Regions from separate parts of the Enterococcus sp. AZ109 genome, predicted to be linked through region 2. Evidence: riboswitches for the same ligand, from Rfam matches in the RefSeq annotation. Region 2 holds a riboswitch; each other region holds the start of a gene.
The links. Region 2 has a riboswitch for magnesium ahead of IGI42_RS06635 (FtsW/RodA/SpoVE family cell cycle protein). Riboswitches for the same ligand answer to the same signal wherever they lie in the genome.
Positions count from the first base shown of each region.

Region 1: another riboswitch for magnesium. It lies ahead of mgtA (magnesium-translocating P-type ATPase); the one in region 2 lies ahead of IGI42_RS06635 (FtsW/RodA/SpoVE family cell cycle protein).
Region 3: another riboswitch for magnesium. It lies ahead of IGI42_RS05155 (GNAT family N-acetyltransferase); the one in region 2 lies ahead of IGI42_RS06635 (FtsW/RodA/SpoVE family cell cycle protein).

Region 1 covers NZ_JBIOSF010000001.1:448,474-455,929, reverse strand. The annotation lists gene IGI42_RS02190 (LysR family transcriptional regulator) at 1-739, opposite strand, end outside; gene IGI42_RS02185 (L-threonylcarbamoyladenylate synthase) at 858-1,514, shown strand; gene IGI42_RS02180 (YbhB/YbcL family Raf kinase inhibitor-like protein) at 1,520-2,029, shown strand; M-box (ykoK) riboswitch at 2,114-2,283, shown strand; gene mgtA (magnesium-translocating P-type ATPase) at 2,443-5,043, shown strand; gene pdhA (pyruvate dehydrogenase (acetyl-transferring) E1 component subunit alpha) at 5,428-6,537, shown strand; gene IGI42_RS02165 (alpha-ketoacid dehydrogenase subunit beta) at 6,540-7,456, shown strand, end outside.
Region 2 covers NZ_JBIOSF010000001.1:1,397,536-1,404,991, reverse strand. The annotation lists gene aroE (shikimate dehydrogenase) at 1-130, shown strand, start outside; gene aroF (3-deoxy-7-phosphoheptulonate synthase) at 144-1,184, shown strand; partial or broken gene aroB (3-dehydroquinate synthase) at 1,178-2,238, shown strand; gene IGI42_RS06655 (shikimate kinase) at 2,270-2,767, shown strand; gene IGI42_RS06650 (class I SAM-dependent methyltransferase) at 2,920-3,654, shown strand; gene IGI42_RS06645 (GNAT family N-acetyltransferase) at 3,759-4,202, opposite strand; gene IGI42_RS06640 (hypothetical protein) at 4,199-4,321, opposite strand; M-box (ykoK) riboswitch at 4,767-4,934, shown strand; gene IGI42_RS06635 (FtsW/RodA/SpoVE family cell cycle protein) at 5,043-6,197, shown strand; gene IGI42_RS06630 (FtsW/RodA/SpoVE family cell cycle protein) at 6,172-7,353, shown strand; gene IGI42_RS06625 (LCP family protein) at 7,436-7,456, shown strand, end outside.
Region 3 covers NZ_JBIOSF010000001.1:1,070,761-1,078,216, reverse strand. The annotation lists gene IGI42_RS05170 (2-isopropylmalate synthase) at 1-525, opposite strand, end outside; gene IGI42_RS05165 (TetR/AcrR family transcriptional regulator) at 1,106-1,705, opposite strand; gene IGI42_RS05160 (ECF transporter S component) at 1,805-2,410, shown strand; M-box (ykoK) riboswitch at 2,684-2,854, shown strand; gene IGI42_RS05155 (GNAT family N-acetyltransferase) at 3,045-3,443, shown strand; gene mgtA (magnesium-translocating P-type ATPase) at 3,653-6,307, shown strand; gene IGI42_RS05145 (VOC family protein) at 6,370-6,753, shown strand; gene IGI42_RS05140 (LPXTG cell wall anchor domain-containing protein) at 6,868-7,456, opposite strand, start outside.

The DNA of each region.
Region 1 (7,456 bases), 950 kb from region 2:
TTGTTATTTCTTCAAGCACCGAGCTATATGGAAGAAAAGCATAGCCGATGGCGTTCAAAAGAAAGCTCTTAATCACATCAATCTGAGTTAAATTCATAGTTGTAAGATTCGGATATAATTCTCGAAGGTAGGGAATAATTTCTTCTATATAATAAGGATGATCATTCACTAACATACGATGGGTTGCTGCTAACTGCTGGAAATTTAAGTTTGAAAAGTCCTCATGATTAGGAATCACCAATACAATGTTATCTTCCCAAACTTTTTGATAGGCTACATTTTTATTCTGCGGTTCTATTCGGGATAAGCCGAAGTCTACTTTGTTCATTAAAATATCTGTTTCGATATCCATTGATTTTACTACCTCAAGTTGCAAATCGATCTCTGGATGCTGTGAAAGTAAATGCTTATAGAACTTGGGCATAAGGGTACTTGCGATGAAAGGAGCCGTTGCGCAGGAAAATTTCTGTTGAAACCCACTTTCAAAGCGATTAATTTCTTCTAACCCGTGTTCAAATTCTTTCAACATCGCTTGTGCAGTTGGTAGAAACAAGCGACCGACTTTGGTAAGTTCCACATTTCGTCCACTTTTTTCAAACAACTTGCTATCCAGTGATTTTTCCAGATTACGGATGTGTTGACTGACAGTAGGTTGAGCCAAGTAAAGTTTTTCAGCAGTTTTACTGTAGTTGGAGTATTTGGCTGCGATCACGAATGTTTGAAGCCATTTTAATGCCATTCTTTCACCTCATTCAATTGATTACGAATCATAATGGAAATTCAATTAATTAATTATTAGATCTGATGTTTTCACTAGTATACACTGAGTATTAGAAGGAAACGAGAGGAAGAATGTCATGAAAGAAAAATTATTAACGCCATCAAAAACAAATTTCCAATTAGCTAGTCACTGTATTAACGAAGGCGGAGTCATTGTAACACCCAGTGATACAAATCTGGCATTAACCCTTGATCCATGGAATGAAGCAGCAATTGAACGGGCTTTCGCCATCAAAAAACGTCCGGCTAACGCAGCATTGACATTGTTTTTCCTTCAGCCATTGGACTGGCAGAAATATGCTTCGATCGAAAATCAAGAGATCGTTGAAAAACTAGTGAATGCTTTTTGGCCAGGACCATTGAATATTATCTTGAAGGCAAAAGCTAACGTACCGCCAAAGATGCTCTGTGGCAGTGAGACAGTCGCTATGAGTTGTTTAAGTAATCCGGTATGGCGTAGTTTTATGGAGGTACATCAGCATCCGGTTACAATGATCTCAGCCAATCTTTCAGGTCAAGCGGAAGGTATTCTGGTAGATATGAAGATCGTGCTAGAACAGGTGGGAAGATCAGTGGATTATATTATAGTAGGTGAGTCCCAAGGAACAACGACTTCTAGTACGATCATTGATCTGACTGTTGAAACACCGACGATTATTCGGTTAGGGGACATTACACCAAAAGATATTGAAGCTGTGATAGGCTTACTGCCGAAAATAAAAGAAGGGAAGTAAATGAAATGAGAATTGAAACAATATTTGAAGATGGAATGATTCCAGCAAGATTTGGAAAAGCCGCTGAAAATGAAGACATCAGGGCAGGTAATCCTGTTAGATCGTTTCCCTTTTCCATCAAGGAGGCTCCAGATGAAACAAAATTTTTTGCCTTGACCTTAATTGATTATGATGCGGTACAAGTCTGTTCATTTCCTTGGATTCACTGGCTGATGGCAAATATTCCAGTAGCTTTAACTGACATTCCAGAAAATTTCAGCTTAACCAATCAAGCACCAACGATTCAAGGTAAAAACAGTTTTTCCAGTTCTTTTTTGGCAGGTGATTTTTCTGCGATCGATGAATTATTTGTTGGGCCAACACCTCCAGACCAAGATCATATTTATACCCTAACCGTGTACGCTTTACCTAGTGAACTTGATTTGCAGTCGGGGTACTTTTTAAATGAATTTTTAAAAGCGGCAAATAGCTGTACGTTGGCCAAAGCTGAAATTCAGCTGATTGGAAGAGCGTGATTGAGAAGAACTCCTTTCTCACGTGATTCTAATTGCCTATTAGTTGACACATACGTGTATCTTTACTATAGTGGAATTGGAAATTAAATTAATTGTTAGGTGAGGCTCCTATATGGACACAAGCTGCTGCCGCGAAAGAATCGAGAGAGTCTTAGTTGGTGGAACAGGGATCATCGTGAAGGTGATTCATAACGCAGCTGACAGATCAGTCTGTCTACGCCCTATAGTGCTAAAGCTCGACGATGACCATGATTGCTTTTGCGCGTGCTCATTTTCGAGTGCGCGTTTTTTCGTGTGCTAAAGTATAGAAGAAAGGTGAGGATCAATGGATCATCCAGACAGTAGTCGACCGAAAAATAATAGAACCGTGGAGGAGATGAATGTTTTCTCTGCAAAGAGGAGGAAATACGATGATGAACAAAAAGAACCTCATCGCTCGCAAAGTAAGCAAAGATCAAGAGTTGAAAAAACTCGCTCAATTATCTGATCGTGATCTATTCTTAAATCTGCGTACGTCGTTAAAAGGCTTATCAGAAGAGGATGCCAAGGCACGTTTGGAAGAATATGGTCCCAATGAAGTATCTGCACAAAAGCCAACGCCTGCAATCATTTTATTTTTTCAAGCATTTAATGATTTATTTGTATATGTATTAGCGTTATTAATGGTGGTATCAATTCTGACTTCTGATTATGAAGCGGCTATTGTTATGGGAATTATGATTTTAGCTAGTGTGCTGATTACCTTTATTCAAGAATATCGTTCCCAAAAAGCCAGTATTGCGTTGCGAGAAATGATTGAAAATACGGCAGCGATTACTCGAGAGGGTCAGACGAAAGAAATTCCGATGGACGAAGTAGTTCCAGGGGATATTTTAACTTTGGCAACTGGGGACATGATTCCAGCAGATGCAGTGTTAATTTGGACAAAAGATTTGTTTGTTAATCAATCTTCATTAACAGGCGAATCGATGCCAGTAGAAAAATCAGCTACTGTGGTCGATGACGATGAGAACAATGCTTTAGATATGTCTAATTTAGTTTTTATGGGGACGGATGTACTCAGTGGTCAAGGACGTGCAATCATTTTAAAAACGGGTCAGCAAACCTTTTTCGGTGACATTGCGAAAAATGCGACCACCAAACGGGGAAAAACTTCCTTTGATATCGGCTTAGCCCGAGTGAGTAAAGTGTTGCTGCGCTTGATTATGGTGCTTTTTCCTTTAGTATTCTTAATTAATGGTATTACAAAAGGTGATTGGGGGAACGCCTTCTTCTTCGCCATTGCTGTAGCGGTTGGTTTGACCCCTGAAATGTTGCCAATGATCGTCAGCTCAAACTTGGCTAAAGGAGCTTTGACCCTCTCAAAACATAAAGTGATCGTCAAAGAACTGCCGTCGATCCAAAATTTAGGCAGTATGGACGTGCTTTGTACCGATAAAACGGGCACGATCACTGAAGACCGCGTAGTACTGGTGCAGCACTTAGATCCGTTAGGTAAAGAAAATACCCAAGTACTGGATCTGGCATTTTTGAATTCGAATTATCAAACCGGCTGGAAAAATCTGATGGATATTGCTGTAATTAATTACTATGAAGAAGAAAAGCGCCAATTGCCTTTTAATGAGATTCAAAAGATTGATGAAATTCCCTTTGATTTTTCCCGTCGCCGCTTAACGGTTGTTGTGAAGGCTGATGAACATCAATGGATGATCACTAAAGGTGCTGTAGAAGAGATGGCATCGATTTGCAAATATGTGGAAATTGATGGTAAAGTACTGGAATTTACTGAAGAATTGCACCAACAATTAAAAGAAGTGAATGAACGGATGAACCGTCAGGGGATGCGAGTGATCACTGTAGCTGTTAAACGGGATGCCCACGATGAAGCGGTTTACAGCACGGAAGATGAAAAAGATATGACCTTAATCGGTTTCATGGGATTCTTAGACCCAGCTAAAGAATCGGCAATTACCGCAATTGCTTCCTTACACGAACATGGAGTTGCCGTTAAAGTATTAACAGGTGACAATGCGATTGTAGCGCAAAAGGTTTGCCAAGACGTAGGTATTGACGCACAACGCTTCGTATTAGGCAATCAAGTCGATCAAATGAGTGATGAAGAATTGCAGCAAGCAGCTAATCAGACTCATCTGTTCGCTAAATTGAACCCGATGCAAAAGGCTCGGATTATTGAAGCTTTACAAACAACTGGACACACAGTCGGCTTCATGGGTGATGGAATCAATGACGCACCCGCACTACGAAAAGCCGATGTAGGAATCTCCGTGGACACCGCTGCCGATATTACGAAAGATGCTAGCTCAATTATTTTGCTGGAGAAGAGCTTGAATGTACTAGAAAGTGGTGTAATCGAAGGCCGAAGAGTATTTAGTAATATGATGAAATATATCAAGATTACGATTAGTTCTAATTTTGGAAATGTCTTCTCAATCTTAATTGCTAGTGCTTTCTTGCCATTCTTACCTATGCTGTCCTTGCAATTGCTATTACAAAATTTGATTTATGATATCGCTCAATTAACGATTCCATGGGATCACGTGGATGAGGAAGAACTGCTGACGCCAACTAAATGGGAAACCAAAGGGTTGATGAAGTTCACTGTTTGTATTGGACCGGTCAGCTCGATTTTCGATGTAATTACCTTCTTGGTGATGTGGTTTGTTTTTGGTGCAAATACAATAGCCAATCAAAGCTTATTCCAAACAGGATGGTTCATGGTAGGACTTGCAACTCAAGCTTTGGTCGTCTTAATGGTAAGAACCCGGAAAATCCCTTTCATCCAAAGTCGACCATCCTTGCCGGTTTTCGGCAGTATTATGGCTGCAGTGGTTATCGGGATGTTGATTGTTCTGACACCATTTAGAGAACAGTTCGAATTTGTCCAATTACCTGCCAGCTATTGGATTTGGTTTGTGGGAATTGTCGCAGCTTATATGGTTGCTGTGCAATTGGCTAAGTATCTCTACATCAAAATTGCAAAAGAATGGATATAATTGTAACAGAGTGACGAATTTCGTTACTCTGTTTCTTTTTTTGTGTTTAGAAGAAGAATTCTCAGATTGCATTGTTTCTAATTTCACATAATATTTATCTTATCCCTTCGGAAAAGAAAACGTTGATCGGTTAATCCTTCAACGGTGCTATTGGATAGAACGTTTTCAATCTTTCATTGGATAAAGGACTAAAATTAGAAGAGATTGTTTTTTTTATCACAATATCTTCAGGAAAATCGCTTCATTTTCTTCAAAATACCACAGCATATTGGTTGTGTTTCCTTAATAAAAATGTTACTTTAGATATGTAAGCAACAGAACAATGATACAGATTGAAGGTCTGTGTTACTTTCTAAAGACTTAAAGAGAGGATTGTGTTACAACATGGCAAAGAAAAAGAATGCAATTGATTTTGAAGCCCTGCTGGAAAAAATCAATGCCGATTTCCCAGTATATCAAGCACTTGATCAAGAGGGGAAAGTCGTAAATAAGGATTTAGTTCCTGACTTAACAGATGAGGAATTAGTAGAATTAATGACTAGAATGGTATGGTCTCGTGTATTGGATCAACGTTCAACTGCATTGAACCGTCAAGGTCGTCTTGGCTTTTATGCACCAACCGCAGGACAAGAAGCGAGTCAACTGGCTAGCCATTTCGCTTTTGAAAAAGAAGATGTATTACTTCCTGGTTATCGAGATGTTCCTCAGCTTGTTCAACATGGACTTCCATTGTCAGAAGCATTTCTATGGTCTCGTGGCCATGCTGCCGGTAACCTATATGCTGACGATTTGCAAGCACTTCCGCCACAAATTATTATTGGCGCACAATACGTGCAAGCGGCTGGTGTAGCATTGGGTCTTAAAAAACGCAACAAAAAGAACGTAGTCATCACTTACACGGGTGATGGTGGTTCTTCTCAAGGTGACTTCTATGAAGCTATCAACTTTGCAGGCGCTTATAAAGCCAATGCAGTTTTCTATATTCAAAATAACGGTTTTGCAATTTCGACACCACGTGAAAAACAAACCGCAGCAACTACACTAGCACAAAAAGCTATTGCAGCTGGAATTCCGGGTATTCAAGTGGATGGCATGGACCCACTAGCAGTATATATGGTTTCTAAAATGGCTCGTGAATGGGCAATTAACGGAAACGGACCTGTCTTAATTGAAACATTGACTTATCGTTATGGTCCACATACCTTGTCAGGTGATGACCCAACTCGTTACCGTACCAAAGATATGGACAGCGAATGGCAACAAAAAGACCCATTAGTGCGCTTCCGTAATTATTTAACGGAAAAAGGACTATGGTCTGAAGAAAAAGAAGAACAAATCATTGAACAAACAAAAGACGAAATCAAGCAAGCAATTGCGGATGCTGACCGAGCACCAAAACAAAAAGTATCGGATTTCTTAAAAAATATGTATGAAGTACAACCACAAAACATTAAAGAACAAATTGAATTCTACGAAGCGAAGGAGTCGAAATAAACATGGCACAAAAAACAATGATCCAAGCAATTACAGATGCCTTAGCTCTGATGCTTGAAAAAGATGAAGATGTCCTAGTTTTTGGTGAAGACGTTGGTAAAAATGGCGGCGTATTCCGAGCAACTGAAGGGCTGCAAGAAAAATTCGGTGAAGAACGCGTATTTGATACACCACTTGCTGAATCTGGTATCGGTGGCTTAGCATTCGGATTAGCACTTGAAGGCTTCCGTGCCGTTCCCGAAATCCAATTCTTCGGCTTCGTATTTGAAACCATGGATGAAATCGTCGGCCAAATGGCTCGGACGCGTTACCGCATGGGTAATACACGTAATCTGCCAATCACGATTCGTTCACCATTTGGCGGCGGCGTGCATACACCTGAACTTCACTCAGATAACTTAGAAGGGTTGATGGCGCAATCACCAGGTTTACGTGTAGTAATTCCATCAAATCCATACGATGCAAAAGGCCTATTGATTGCATCTATTCGTAATAATGATCCAGTGGTTTTCTTGGAACACATGAAGCTTTACCGCTCATTCCGTGAGGAAGTTCCAGAAGGTATTTATGAAGTGCCATTAGATAAAGCGGCAGTTACTAGAGAAGGAACTGATGTGTCAATCATCACTTATGGAGCAATGGTTCGTGAAGCAGTCAAAGCTGCTGACAACTTAGCAAAAGAAAACATTAGTGTTGAAATTATTGACTTACGTACGGTTGCACCACTAGATGTAGAAACAATCATTAAATCAGTGGAAAAAACTGGCCGTGTAGTTGTTGTACAAGAAGCTCAAAAACAAGCGGGCGTTTCAGCGCAAGTAATTTCTGAAATTTCCGAACGTGCTATTCTTTCATTAGAAGCACCAATCGGACGTGTTTCTGCTCCAGATACGATTTTCCCATTTGGACAAGCAGAAGG
Region 2 (7,456 bases):
AGGAGCTATCGCAATTAACGGCTTAGGGATGTTGCTTCATCAAGGAGCGGCTGCCTTTAAACTATGGACAGATCAAGATATGCCAGTAGAAATTATTCGACCGTTGTTAGCAGCGGAAATTCTAAAATAGGAGAGTGGATGAAATGATTTTAATTATGAAGCAAGAGGTAACTGAAAGCGAATTGTTGCCGATTATCAATAAAATAAAAGAAAAAGGGTTAGGCGTACAAGTAAATCATGGAAAAGATCGGATTGTTTTAGGACTATTGGGAGATCCAGAAATTCTTCAGACCGTGTCATTCCAGCGGTACCCATCAGTTGATCGGGTAGTGCCAATCACTAACAGCTACAAGCTGACTTCCCGTGAGTTCCATCCACAAAACACGGTGGTAGATGTAGATGGTGTCAAGATTGGTGATGGCAGCTTCGTAACAATGGCAGGTCCTTGTTCCGTTGAAGGAGAAGAGCAAATCATGGAAGCAGCGAGAATGGCTAAGGCTGGCGGAGCAAAAATTCTTCGTGGGGGTGCCTACAAGCCACGTACTTCACCTTACGCTTTCCAAGGATTAGGGGAAGATGGATTGATCATGATGCGTAAAGCTGCCGATGCTCATGGCTTAAAAGTCATCACTGAGGTCATGGATGAAGCCCACATTGATGTAGTTGCTCAATACGCCGATGTCATTCAAATTGGGGCCCGCAACATGCAAAACTTCCGTTTATTAGAAGCAGTTGGTAAAACCGGCAAACCAATCGGCTTAAAACGTGGCATTTCCGGTACGATTGAAGAATGGTTGAATGCAGCCGAATACATTGCGGTGCAGCAAAATTTCAACATCTTATTCATTGAACGCGGCATTCGCACTTACGAACGAGCGACTCGAAACACGCTGGATCTAAGTGCTGTCCCATTAATTAAAAAGTTGAGCCATTTCCCAGTCATCGTGGACCCGAGCCACGGTACAGGAATCTGGGATTTGGTTTCACCAATGGCTCGAGCGGGTGTTGCCAGCGGAGCTGACGGAATGATCGTCGAAATCCATCCTGATCCAATTAATGCATGGTCAGATGGGGATCAATCCTTGAACGAAAAGAATTACCTGCAAATGATGAAGGAAGTACAAGTATTAACTGAAGCAATGCAACAAATTAATGAATTATCGAAGGAGGAAATCGTATGCTAAATATCAACTTACCTAGCAAAAGCTATGAAATTCTTGTCCAAAAAGATGCCTTAAAAAAAATCGGCAGCTGGACAGGCGAACTTTGGACCCAACGAAAAATTGCCCTAATCAGTGACTCTAACGTGTTTCCTCTTTACGGGGAAACCGTGATGCAATACTTAGGTATTCAAGGCTACGAGGTTCATCCTTACGTAGTTGACGCTGGCGAGAAAAGTAAATCACTGGCAACTGCCAATGAGATTTACGATTTCCTAACAGCTCACGATTTCAGTCGGAGTGATTCATTAATCGGCTTAGGGGGAGGCGTAATCGGTGATTTAACCGGATTTGTCGCTTCAACTTACATGCGTGGGTTGTCCTTCATCCAAGTGCCTACCTCATTGTTGGCACAAGTTGATTCCAGTATCGGAGGAAAAACCGGTGTGAATTGCGAAAAAGCCAAAAACTTAATCGGTACCTTCGCTCAACCAGATGGCGTACTGATTGATCCAAATACGTTAAAAACATTACCGGAAAGAAGACTGTCTGAAGGGATGGCGGAAGTGATCAAATGTGCCCTCATTCAAGATAAAAATTTATGGAAGCAATTACGTCATTTAACTAAGCTAGACGATATCATGGCCCAGAGCGAAAGCATCATCCAAAAAGCCCTAAAGGTCAAAAAGACTTTAGTGGAAAGAGACGAATTCGATCAGGCAGATCGCCTGCTACTGAACTTCGGCCATACAATCGGCCATGGGTTAGAAGCGAGTGAAAATTACGAAATGATCAGCCATGGGGAGGCTGTTTCGCTGGGGATGGTCCAAATGACCCGAGGTGCTGAAAAAAAGGCTTATGCAGAAGTCAGCTAACTGAAGAAATCATACAAATGGTGGAGAAGTTTCAGTTGCCTTCTGCCTATACACCTTGGAATCCGGATAAAATTTACCAAGCAATTTTACATGATAAAAAGGTTCGCGGAGACAAGATTCATATTGTACTTGTAGAGGATATCGGGAAGAGTCAAATCCATACCGTTCCTCTGCCTGAATTAAAAGAATACTTACTAGCATAAAAAATGATCATAAAAAAAGGAGCAAAACACAATGGAATCTATTATTTTAATCGGCTTTATGGGCGCAGGAAAAACAACAATCAGTCATGAGGTAGCGAATTTATTAAATTGTCAACGAGTGGACATGGACGATGTATTAGTTGAACGTATCGGCTCCATCAGTCAATACTTCGAAAAACACGGCGAAGCCTCTTTCCGTGAGCATGAAACAAAATTGTTAAAAGAAGCCATCACTCAAAAGTCGGTCATCGCAACTGGTGGTGGGGTAATCATGCAGGAAGAAAATCAACAAGTATTAGCGGACAAAAAAGTGATTTACTTAAAAGCTGACCCTGAGATCTTAATTGACCGTATTCGCAATGATGAAGAAAATATTCGTCCTAATGCAGCCAATAAAAACGACAGTGAGATCAAGCAATTGTTCCACTCGAGAGAAAGATTCTACGAACAATTAGCAAAAATTACCGTGGACACCTCCAATCGCTGTCCGCAAGAAATCGCACAAGAAATTGTTCAGCACCTTGCTTAGTCTTATCTGGTACAAAATGTGTTAAACTGTGGGTAAGAAAAAAACATGCGCACGGCATGATTGAAAGGAGCGAGGAACGATGATTGCCCACAAAAGAGAGGAACTCCATGTAATAGCCAACCAATAATTTCAATTACATGGAGGAAATGAAAATGACAAACAATATTTATGACAACGAAGAATTTTTTGAAAGCTACAGCCAAATGGAACGTAGTAAAAAAGGCTTGGATGGTGCGGGTGAATGGCAGACGTTAAAAGAGCTGTTACCAGATTTTAAAGACAAGACTGTCCTTGATTTAGGCTGCGGATATGGCTGGCATTGTATCTATGCTGCGGAGCATGGGGCTAAAGCTGTTACAGGAGTGGATATCTCTGAGAAAATGTTGGAAGTAGCCAGACAGCAGACCCCTTATGACAATGTTACCTACTTGCAAGAAGGCATAGAAGAAGCTTCTTTTACAGCTGACCAATTTGACGTAGTGATCAGTTCTTTAGCGTTTCATTACATCCCCTCATTTGAGGTAGTGGCAAAAAATGTTCATGCCTATTTAAAAACAGGTGGACAATTTATTTTTTCAGTGGAACATCCGGTGTTTACCGCTTATGGCACTCAGGATTGGTACTATGATGAAACTGGTGAAATCGCTCATTTTCCGGTGGATAATTACTTTTATGAAGGCAAGCGTTCCGCTCATTTCTTAGGCAGTGAGGTCACGAAATACCATAAAACCTTGACCACCTATTTAGACGGTTTGTTGACGAATGGTTTCACCATTGATCGAATCGTTGAGCCGACACCGCCGGAGAATATGCTGGATATCCCGGGGATGAAAGATGAATTTAGACGACCAATGATGCTGATTGTTTCAGCAACCAATTCAAAATAAGATTCCAGACCCTATCAGAGAAAATGCTGATAGGGTCTCTTTTGTAGTGCTGTTTTCAATTGTAGGAACGAGTGAAAAATCGATACGATAGCAAAAAGATGTGCTTATTGTTCTTCGACAGACTGATTGTTTTGTGTTTTTCCTAGCTGAATCCAGTAAAGGCAAACTGTTTGTCCAGCATCATTCATTTTTTCTTCGATCAACACCCCACTATTTTGCTCAATCGTTCGGATAGAACCAAGATTATCAGCGTGACATCCCAGCATTACCTCAGATAGCCCCAATATTTCAGCATATCCTAACCCCAGATTTAATATCTCTGTCGCATAACCTTTCCGCCGTTCTGTTGGCCGAACCGCATAACCGATGTGTCCAGCGTAGTTGCGTAAAAGTGGATGGTCAATGTGATGACGAATATCAATAATGCCAATAATCTTGTGGTCACTTTTGCGCAGAGCAAAGAAGACCGTAGACGGCACCCAATTTGACTGACGAGTTTCTTCACTACGACTATTTCGAGTGTACACTAACCAGTCTTGATAATTCATCTGATCCAACAAACCACTACCAGGATTACTGGCTCATCCTGATCAAAAAATTCTTGCTTAAAAGTGAGGACTGCTTTTTCTAAACAGGTTTCCGGTAATACCAAAACTAATTCTTCCAATTCAATATCTCCTTAATCTAGTTTTCCTTAGTTTAGCACAATAAGTAGGATAGTAAATAGGTCGCCTTCGTTTTAATTGTTATTTATTTTGAAATTCCGTGGTCTTTTATAATTTGTTATCGAATACCTATTATTGAGTTTTGGGGATTATGAATGAAATGAATAGTTATTGTTATGATTTTTGTGATGAGGGCTTTTATCTCATTTGCCCTGGCATAATAGATTTTTTTCTAATGCTAACTTAGTGCTAATCGAAAGTATCCAATGAGCATCACTCTGGTTTTTCTGATGTGAAAATAGATTTCCTTATTTTATAAAATATATAATCGTTCTTTTATCTTTTCTTCATTGTTATTAAGAAAGAGTAAATTCAAGGGGGAATTTCGGTTTTTGGTTGCAACTTAGTCCTGCCTAAGAGTAAGATGAGGTCGTGAAAATAAAATAGCAACAACCTTGTTAGGTGAGGCTCCTATACAAACACAAGCTATTGCTCAGAAACATCGAAAGATGCCAACGGGTAAAACAGGAATTGTCGGATTAAGGCTTTTCAAAAATAGCTAAGACCCAGGTCTTTACGTTGTATAGTGCTAAAACTCGGACGATGAGATGACGCTTGGTCAGAATTCTTGTTCGAAAAGGTTTCTGACCTTTTTTGTATGGATTCTAAAAAGTATAAATAACCGCTCGTGTTCACCTAATAGTTGTTAAAGGAGGTGAAACGATGCAGCAGATAAAAAAGATCGATTGGTGGATTTTAGGACCGTATGCTGTCCTGAGCACAATCGGTCTTTTAGAGGTTTACAGTGCCAGTTCTTATCGTCTAATGATTGCTGGTGAAAATCCACAGAGCTTGTTCTATCGGCAACTAATTTTTATGGGATTAAGCTGGTTGGTTATTGCTCTAACATTCTCCATCAAGCTGTCGCATTTTTTAACGCTGCGAATGGCTCAGCTATTGTTAGGTTGTTCGGCACTGTTGCTTCTATTGGTAAAAGTTCATTTATTTGGCGTAACTGTTAATGGTGCGCAACGCTGGGTTTCTATTTTTGGCATCCAGTTTCAGCCATCTGAGCTTGCCAATATCGCGTTGATTTTTTATTTAAGCTACTATTTCCGCAATCCGTTGCAGACAAAGCAAGAATTACGGGCACCAATCTTCGTTACGCTGTTTCTGATGCTCTTAATTCTGGTTCAGCCTAAGGTAGCAGGAGCTGTCTTGATTTTGGTTATTGCGGGGGTTTTATTTTGGTCATCAGCGATAGCCGTTGATATTGGTCTGATCTTAGGGGTGGGTGCGGTTATTCTAATGAGTGCTGTTTCTGGAATTGTCCTGCTCTTGGGTAAGTTCCAATTATTGCCTCACCTTTTTCAACATGTGTATGAGCGGATTGCGGTCGCAGGTAACCCGTTTGCAGATATCAATGGTGTGGGTTATCAAATGAGTAATTCTTACTATGCTCTGTATAACGGAGGGTTCTTCGGGCGGGGTATCGGCAACAGTATCACGAAAAATGGCTATTTACCGGAAGCTGAAACGGATTTTATCTTTTCCATCATCGTTGAGGAATTGGGACTCATTGTAGCTATCGGAATTTTGTTTTTGTTATTTCTGATATGCTTACGCTTATTCCAAATAAGTACCCGTTGTGAAAATCATCAAGCGGCGTTGGTTTTATTAGGAATCGGCACATTGCTATTGGCACAAACGAGCATTAATATTGCCAGCATATTGGGGCTTATTCCGATGACTGGGATTCCTTTGCCCTTCATTAGTTATGGTGGAACCAGTTATTTGATTCTTTCTTTCTGTATCGGGATTGCCTTGAATATTTCAGCAAAGGAGGTGCCCTATGCTAAGAAGAAAAGAATGGAATGATGCGTTGCTGCTGCCGATTTTTTTATTCCTGCTGCTGAGCATTTGGGTGCAATATCAGACAGCTGTGCTAGAAGGGAAATTGGTACAACCGATTGTAGTTAAGCAGCTGATCTTTAGTGGGTTAGCATTAGCCACTTTGCTAACAGCTCGTCGCTTACCTTTTTCGTTTCTCGTGAAATATGCACCGCTATGGTATGGACTTTCGCTAGGAGTCATGGTGCTGCTGCAGTGGTATTATGACCCAGCCATGTTTGAATTAACAGGAACCAAACGCTGGCTGAGAATCGGACCGCTAACGCTGCAGCCCTCTGAAATGATGAAAATTACCTTTATCTTAATGCTGGTCCATTGCACCTTACATTATGAGCAGAGAACCCAAAATCGAACGTGGCAGTCTGACTGGCGCTATATGCAAAAAAGCTTGTTGCTTGCTTTACCGACCTTTCTTTTAATGTTTTTGCAGCGGGATTTTGGCACGAGTCTGGTATTCGTCTGCATTTTAGGAGCACTGTTTATTATTGCGGGAGTTAATAAGCGGATTTTATTTTGCTTAGCAGGTTTATTGGCTGTGCTAGGCAGCTGCTTGCTGCTTTTCGTTTTCACTGAATGGGGAAGAGCGATTCTAAAAGTTTTGCATTTCAAGGAATACCAGCTAAATCGGATTGAAGCATGGGTAGACCCTCAAAAATATCAGGACTCTATCTCGTTTCAACAGGTTCGCAGTATGCTGGCGATCGCTACCGGTGGATTTACTGGAAAAGCTGGCGATGCCGCCTGGGTCTATGTCCCAGTCAGAGAGTCTGATATGATTTTTACCGTTATTGGTGAAAAATTTGGCTTTATCGGCAGCAGCGGCGTCCTATTTTTGTACGTGTACCTATTTTATCAACTGTTGGTGGCAGGAATGCAAACCAATAAACGAGCTGCGCTTTATTTTTCGGTAGGGCTGGTTTTTTCGCTGGTGTTTCAAACGGTGGAAAATATCGGGGCAGCTATTGGAATGTTGCCGTTGACAGGGATTCCGTTACCCTTTTTGAGTCAAGGAGGGACATCTTTAATTACCGTATGTTTGGGGCTAGGAATCGTTTTAGGAATGGAAAAAAGCGGGCCGAAGAGTTGCCGCTCATTCGACCCGCAAACAAAAGGGATAGACTGAGAAATTCTCAGCTTGAATTAGCATAAAGGATCGTCTGCGAATTTTCAAGCGAGCGTTTCTCTTCAATAGAAAGGAACAACAAATGAATAAACGACAGACAGCG
Region 3 (7,456 bases), 330 kb from region 2:
ATTCGAATAACCAACAGTATCTGGTACGTTGATGATGGTTGCTCCAGCATCAATGGCTGTTTGCACAGCTTCTAATAGGAAGTCTCGATCGGTACGGGAAGCATCCTCAGGTGAAAACTGAACTTTTTCAAAAAGTGTTCGCGCATAGCCAACGTGCTCTTTAATAGAAGCAATGACTTCTTCTTTAGTCATTTTCAATTTGTATTCCATATGCACATTACTAGTTGCTAGGAAAGTATGGATTTGTGGGTCCACCGCATCCTTTAATGCTTCATAAGCTCGATCGATATCTTTTTTCTGACAACGTGCTAGTCCCACAACAGTCATCCGCTTTGCACTTTCAGCAATTGCTTTGACGGCTTCAAAATCTCCTTGTGATGCGATCGGAAAACCTGCTTCGATCACGTCGATGCCCCATTTTTCTAACTGCATGGCAATTTGAATTTTTTCCTTTGTATTAAAATTGACGCCGGGTGTTTGTTCACCATCTCGCAGGGTGGTATCAAAAAATTGAATCTTTCTCATTTTTATCCGCTCCTTTTAACAAAAAATAGGTATAAAAAAAGCACTCCATCTAAGAAGAACCTTTTTCTTCTCGATGCAATGCGAATAGGGACTCTCTTTTAATTGCTTAAAGAGTCCCTGTTATAATAATAAGTTGTTAAAGTTGTTTGTTGTATATGTCATGGTATTCACCTATCAGTTGTCAATATTTTTTGTTGATAAAAGCATATAAAAGATTCCTTACAAAGTCAATAGATTTATGAAAAAAAGATTAAATTTCCATGATCGGATACATTTATCCAAATATCTTTTTCGGTGTTCAAAGGGACCAAATAGATGACTTAGGCTCTAACTAATGAACTTGTTTACAAACGAAGGGGGATTGGCAAGAGTATTGCTATTGTCAAAGAAAGATATTCAGTAAGTATCTACTATGAGATATGCCATCAAAGCTGTAAAAGCTGCTTTTTCGCACTTTTCTGTTAGTGGAAGTGAAGCAGCTCTTTCGGAAATGATCCGAGTAATCGTAAAAATATGAGCAGTTATTTACGGATTATTCGCGTATTTCTCGGAGTTGAATACTTCTGTTACAATCTCAATCTTATGTTCGCGGCAATAAAGATTTCATCAGCGAAAACTGCTGATCAATTTGGACCTCGCTAATATCACCGATTAGTGCTAAAACACTTAATCCTTCGATGACGAACATGAAGTTTTCTGCCAACTGACCTAATGGTTGGGCTAGTAAGACGCCTTGCTGAACACCTAACTCTAGAATTTCGGAGATCGTTTCTTTGGTAGCGCCCATTTGTGCCTGCTGAAACTCACGATCCTCATCTGATTTATGGGTGAAGTAATACTCGTACATAGCCCGCAGCATACTATCATTAATTGTATTTAACAAACGTTCTTTGTGGCTGTTGAAGTAACTGTCCAACAGTTCATCAAAAGGCTGATTCTCTTTAATGGATGAGCGAATGGAATCAAATTTTCGGCTGTTGCGCCGCTTTACTGTCTCAATAAAAATCTCATCTACTGAGTCAAAATATAAGTAAATTCCACCACGACTAATTCCGCATTCATCAATAATATCCTTCATAGTGACATCAATTAAGCCTTTTTTCGCGAATACTTTTCGGGCACTTTTTAAGATAGCTTCACGTTTTTGACGTTTACGCTCTTCATTTGAATTGTTTTTCATGGGTCACCTCGGTAATCAATTAATGACACAGGTGTCATTTTTATGTATAATCATTCCAATGACACGAGTGTCATCGAAACTAACTTAGGAGTGAAAAAAATGAATACTAAAAATAAAACGTATCGGCTAACGATTCGTGCTATATTAACTGCTTTGATTATGTTACAAGCAATGGTTCCTTTTTTAGGCTTTATCCCACTAGGAATCACTGATTTAACCATTATTCATATCACAGTTATTATTGCGGCTGTTGTGTTAGGGACAAAAGATGGTATGTTTATCGGTCTGGTCTGGGGCATCTTTACAGTTATCCGAGCATTTACCTCGCCAACTAATCCGTTAGATACGCTCGTTTTTACCAACCCAATTGTATCCGTTCTACCCAGAGTAATGGTTGGACTAGTAGCAGGGGCTTTATTTACTTGGCTTTATAAAAAATATCATAAATTAACGTTGGCAACGATTATCGCAGCCGTTTTTGGTTCTTTAACAAATACGGTTTTAGTATTGTCACTCATGGGTTTATTATACACTAACAGCGTAGCCGATGCCTATGGTGTAAATCCTTCTGGGCTGATCAAAGTACTAGGAACATTGATTTTTACTAATGGAGTTGCTGAAATGATCGGAGCTGCAATTATTACTCCTTTGATCGTTCGTGCGCTATTTGCAGCGACGCATCTAAGTCCTGATAATCGAAATTAGTTAGAATAGGCTTGTTATTTTAAAAATATTTTCACTTGTGGTAGATAGTTGTATTCTGACTAGGAAATCACTAAAGTATCAGGTTCTATGCAAAAAATAAAAGTATAACTATACTGAAAAAATAGACCACTGAGCAGCCGGTTGCTCATTAATAAAATGAACAACAGATAACCTGAAAAGAACAAACGTTATTCAAAATGTGTTTGTTCTTTTATTTTTTTAGTGTTGACAAGCTAAATCCAATGATGGTATTCTTACCTCGGAAAAACGAATAACTTGATTTGTTAGGTGAGGCTCCTATACAAACACAGGCTACTGCCCAAAAATGTCGAGAGACGCCAATGGGTAGAACAGGAATTGTCGATTACAAGGCTTTTCTTAAGGTAGCTAAAAGCGCTGCTTTTTACGTTGTATAGTGCCAAAACTCAACGACTAGATCGCAATGGGCTTTTTTTTGTGCTTATTTCAGACCTTTCGCTGAGTTTTTGGCGAAAGGTCTTTTTGTGTCGCTTGCAAGTTTTTCCAAAAAAACACTAAACAGAGGAGGAAACATCATGGTAAAACAGTGTTCACACTAACTAATTGGAACAGTCAAGATTACTGGAAAGGAATTACCCTACGCAATGAGCTCTTGATGAAAAGCGCTGGCAAACCAGTACTGACTTATGCACCACTTCAAGAAAAAGAAGATCTGCACCTGATTGTAAGGATCGATGGAAAAGTAGTCGCTACCGCACTGCTACATCCTGTTAATACCCAAATTGCTCAGATCAAACAAGTGGCTGTCTCTGAAAAATGCCAAGGATTAGGCATCGGGCGGAAGTTGCTTGATTACGCTGAAAAAGTGGCCCAAAACTTAGGATTTACCCTTGTCTTTTTAACAGGACGTAAGCAAGCATGGCATTTTTATGAAAAATTAGGTTATGACAGCCTTGCAGAAACGTATTTCGACCATGCAGTAGAACTGAAAGTATTTAAGAAGAAACTAGCAGTAACAAAATCAAAGGAGATGAAAACAAATGGACGACAGTAGCTCGGATCAACAGAGACTTTGGAAAGAAAAGCATAGGCAAATAGCAAAAGACTATTGTCTATTTGTTTTTAGCTAACTCGTTTGAGAACCTTCTTTTCACTGTCTCGACTTAAGGAGGCAATAATATGAAAATCATCCTAGAAAACGCTGTGTTCTTTGGACTAGGCACAGTCATCTGGTATGCGATGATCGGAAAGAAGGTACAAAAAATGGAAAAACAAATTAAAAATCCAACAATCGTAAACTACGAACAAATGGCAAAAAGCACCGTAGAAAATATGTGGGAGCACTTCAAAACACCTAGAAGAGGTCTTTCGGAAGTTCAAGTAGGAATGCTAAGGGAGCAATACGGTGACAACAAAATTACTTATGGCAAGAAAACACCCTTGATTGTAGAAGTAATCAAGGCGTACATTACACCATTCACCCTTGTATTGATCGCATTAGGAATTGTTTCTTTTATCACTGAATTTATTTTGGCAGCACCGGGAGATAAAGACCTGTTCGGTGTGGCAGTTATTTCTATTATGGTAATTCTTAGTGGGACAATGACCTTGATTCAATCGGTGCGATCCAACCAGGCAGCTGAAAAATTGAAATCAATGGTTAAAGTGACTGCAACAGTGAAGCGAAACAATCGGTTTAGTGAAATTCCAATGGAAGAAATCGTTTGTGGCGATATCGTAAAATTATCAGCAGGTGATATGATTCCAGCGGACATTCGACTGATTCAAACTAAGGACTTATTTATATCGCAGTCAGCATTAACCGGTGAAAGCTACCCAGTAGAAAAAACAGCCGAACAAACAACAGCCAGCTATGACACTGAAACTAGCTACGAAAATCTAGTCTTTATGGGCAGTAATGTCATTAGTGGAACTGCTGAAGGAGTAGTGGTCTCAACAGGAAACCAAACACTATTTGGTCATGTCGCCAAAGACTTAGCGGGCGAACCAGTAAAAACGAGTTTTGAACTAGGCATTCAAAAAACCTCTTTCTTACTAATTAAGTTTATGTCTTTGATGGCACCCGCTGTTATTGTAATCAATGGCTTCACAAAAGGGGACTGGATGGAAGCGTGTCTGTTTGGCTTATCAGTCGCTGTAGGTCTAACACCAGAAATACTGCCAATGATCGTTACTACCAACTTAGTTAAAGGCGCTTCTGGTATGGCAAAAAATGGAACGATTATCAAGAATTTGAATTCAATCCAAAATTTCGGTGCCATCGACGTGCTATGTACCGATAAAACTGGCACCTTAACCCAAGACAAAATTATCTTAGAATATCATCTTGATTGTGAAGGGAAAGAGAATGATCGTGTCTTACGTCATGCTTACCTAAATAGCTATTATCAAACTGGCTTAAAAAACTTATTGGACATTGCAATTATTGATGCGTCCAAAGAAACACTCAACACTGGCAAAATTCAATACCGTAAAGTCGACGAAATTCCTTTTGATTTCGAACGCCGCCGCATGAGTGTAGTGGTGGAGGATGCTCAAGGCAAGACGCAAATGATCACAAAAGGAGCCATTGAAGAAATGTTGGAAATCTCCAGTTATGTAGATTTTCACAAAGAGGTCATTCCCTTGACTGAAGAAGTCCGTGTAGAAATACTGGAGAAAGTAAAGGAGTTAAATTCAGATGGCTTGCGCGTTCTGGGCGTCGCACAAAAGACTAACCCAAGTGTCGTGGGAGAATTTTCCGTTCAAGATGAACAAGACATGGTGCTAATTGGCTACTTAGCTTTTCTTGATCCACCAAAAGAAACCACTAAGCAAGCCTTAGAAGCGTTGAAAAAACATGGCGTTGGCGTCAAAGTTTTAACGGGTGACAATGCGTTGGTTACTGAATCCGTCTGCAAACAAGTCGGGTTAGAGGCAGAAGTATTAGTCAGCGGGGAAGAAATTGCTCGTATGCCTGACTCAGAGTTATTAAAAGTAATTGAAGCCTTCAACATTTTTGTTAAACTAAATCCACAGCAAAAAGCTCGAATCACTCGCTTACTAAGAGAAAACGGACATACTGTTGGCTTCTTAGGAGATGGAATTAATGATGCACCAGCAATGAAAGCTTCAGACGTCGGTATTTCTGTGGACACCGCTGTTGATATCGCCAAAGAATCTGCTGATGTCATTTTGTTGGAAAAGGATTTAATGGTTTTAGAACGGGGAATTGTTTCTGGTCGTGAAACATTTGGGAATATTATGAAGTATATCAAAGCAACCGCCAGTTCCAACTTTGGTAATATGTTTTCTGTCTTAGTTGCCAGCATCTTCTTACCATTTCTACCAATGATGCCGCTGCAACTGCTGATTCTAAACTTGATTTACGATGTTTCCTGCATGTCAATTCCTTGGGATCGGATGGACAAAGACTACTTAGATAAACCAAAACGCTGGGAAGCTTCTAGTATCGGCAAATTCATGGTCTGGCTAGGACCAACCAGTTCAATCTTTGATATTACAACTTATCTATTGATGTACTTTATCATTTGTCCTGCGGTAGTCGGCGGAAGTTACCATAGCTTGACACCAACACAACAAGTTGCTTTCATCGCTTTGTTTAATGCTGGCTGGTTCGTTGAATCACTATGGACACAAACCTTAGTCCTGCACGCTTTGCGGACGCCCAAAGTTCCATTCTTACAAAGCCGTGCGTCATTCGTATTGACAGTGATTACCGGATTAGGTATTGCAGTGGGATCTTTCTTGCCATTTACAGCATTAGGCAGAAGCTTTGGATTGAGCGCATTGCCAGTTAACTTCTGGCTATGGTTAATGGTTACGATTGTCTGCTACCTCATGCTCGTGACAATGATCAAAAAAGTTTATATTCAAAAGTATCGCGAACTATTATAATAGTAGAAACACGGATCATGCTTCATGTGATCCGTGTTTTATAAGTTATAAGGAGTGAGAAAATGTTTGTTCACCATGTTTGTATTCAGACCAATACCTATCAAGAATCGCTTGCCTTTTATCAAAATTTAGGCTTTGAATTAGTCCGAGAAAGTTCTAATTTTCACGGCCGCAGCTTTAATACTTGGCTGGTTCTATCCAATTTTTATATCGAACTCCAAACCGGGAAAGAGACGCTGTATACTCATGATCCCAAAACAGCAGAAGGGCTTGCTCATTTTTGCTTATGGGTTGAAAATTTACCCGCTTACCTAAATGAAAAAAATTTTCCAGATGAACTGTATTTGAAAAAAGAAAAAGTTTATACAGTTGAAAATGGACAGCTAACCAAACTCCACGCACCAGAAGGAACCATCGTAGAAATACGGAATAATCCTGGAATATAAAAAAACTAGTGGCTGTGACATAAAACGTCACAGCCACTGAAAACCGCATAATCGGTGTAACTGTAGTAGCTTAATTCTCGGAGCTGAACACTTCTGTTACAACCTCTAATTCATTTAGTGAGCCCGTCTTTTTCTATATACAATGATGGAACCTGCCAAGATGATGATAATACCGCCAGCTACTGCTAAGTAAATAGTATTTTCTTCTCCTGTTTTAGGATACTCTTTCTTAGTTCTTGCTGGCGCATCAGGTTTCTTCGTAACGACTGGTGCTGGCTCTGGTTTTGGATCTGGAACAACTTTTGGATCTGGTTTAGGTTCTTCAGTAGGTTGCTGGATTGGTGGATTTCCGACTGAAGACGCTTCAAGCCATTTCACAACGCCGTTGAACAAACTGCCATAATCATCAATTAAGCTTTGTTGAACAGGTGCTAAATGATTCAAAACATGTACCCAAGTTTCTTTAGAATGTTTGCTTAAGTTAGCAAATCCATTACCATTAGGATAAAGAACTTGAACATAGTTGTACAACTGATCAATGTTTGCGATTAGCTCAGCACAGGTAGTATACTGATTAGGGTTAAAAGCTAGTGCTTGTTCGGCAGCTTCCCAAGAAATCACTTTATCTTTATAAACCATTCGTAATACTCTTACATAACTACTAAGATCCATTCCTATAACATCATAGTTATAACGTTCGAAT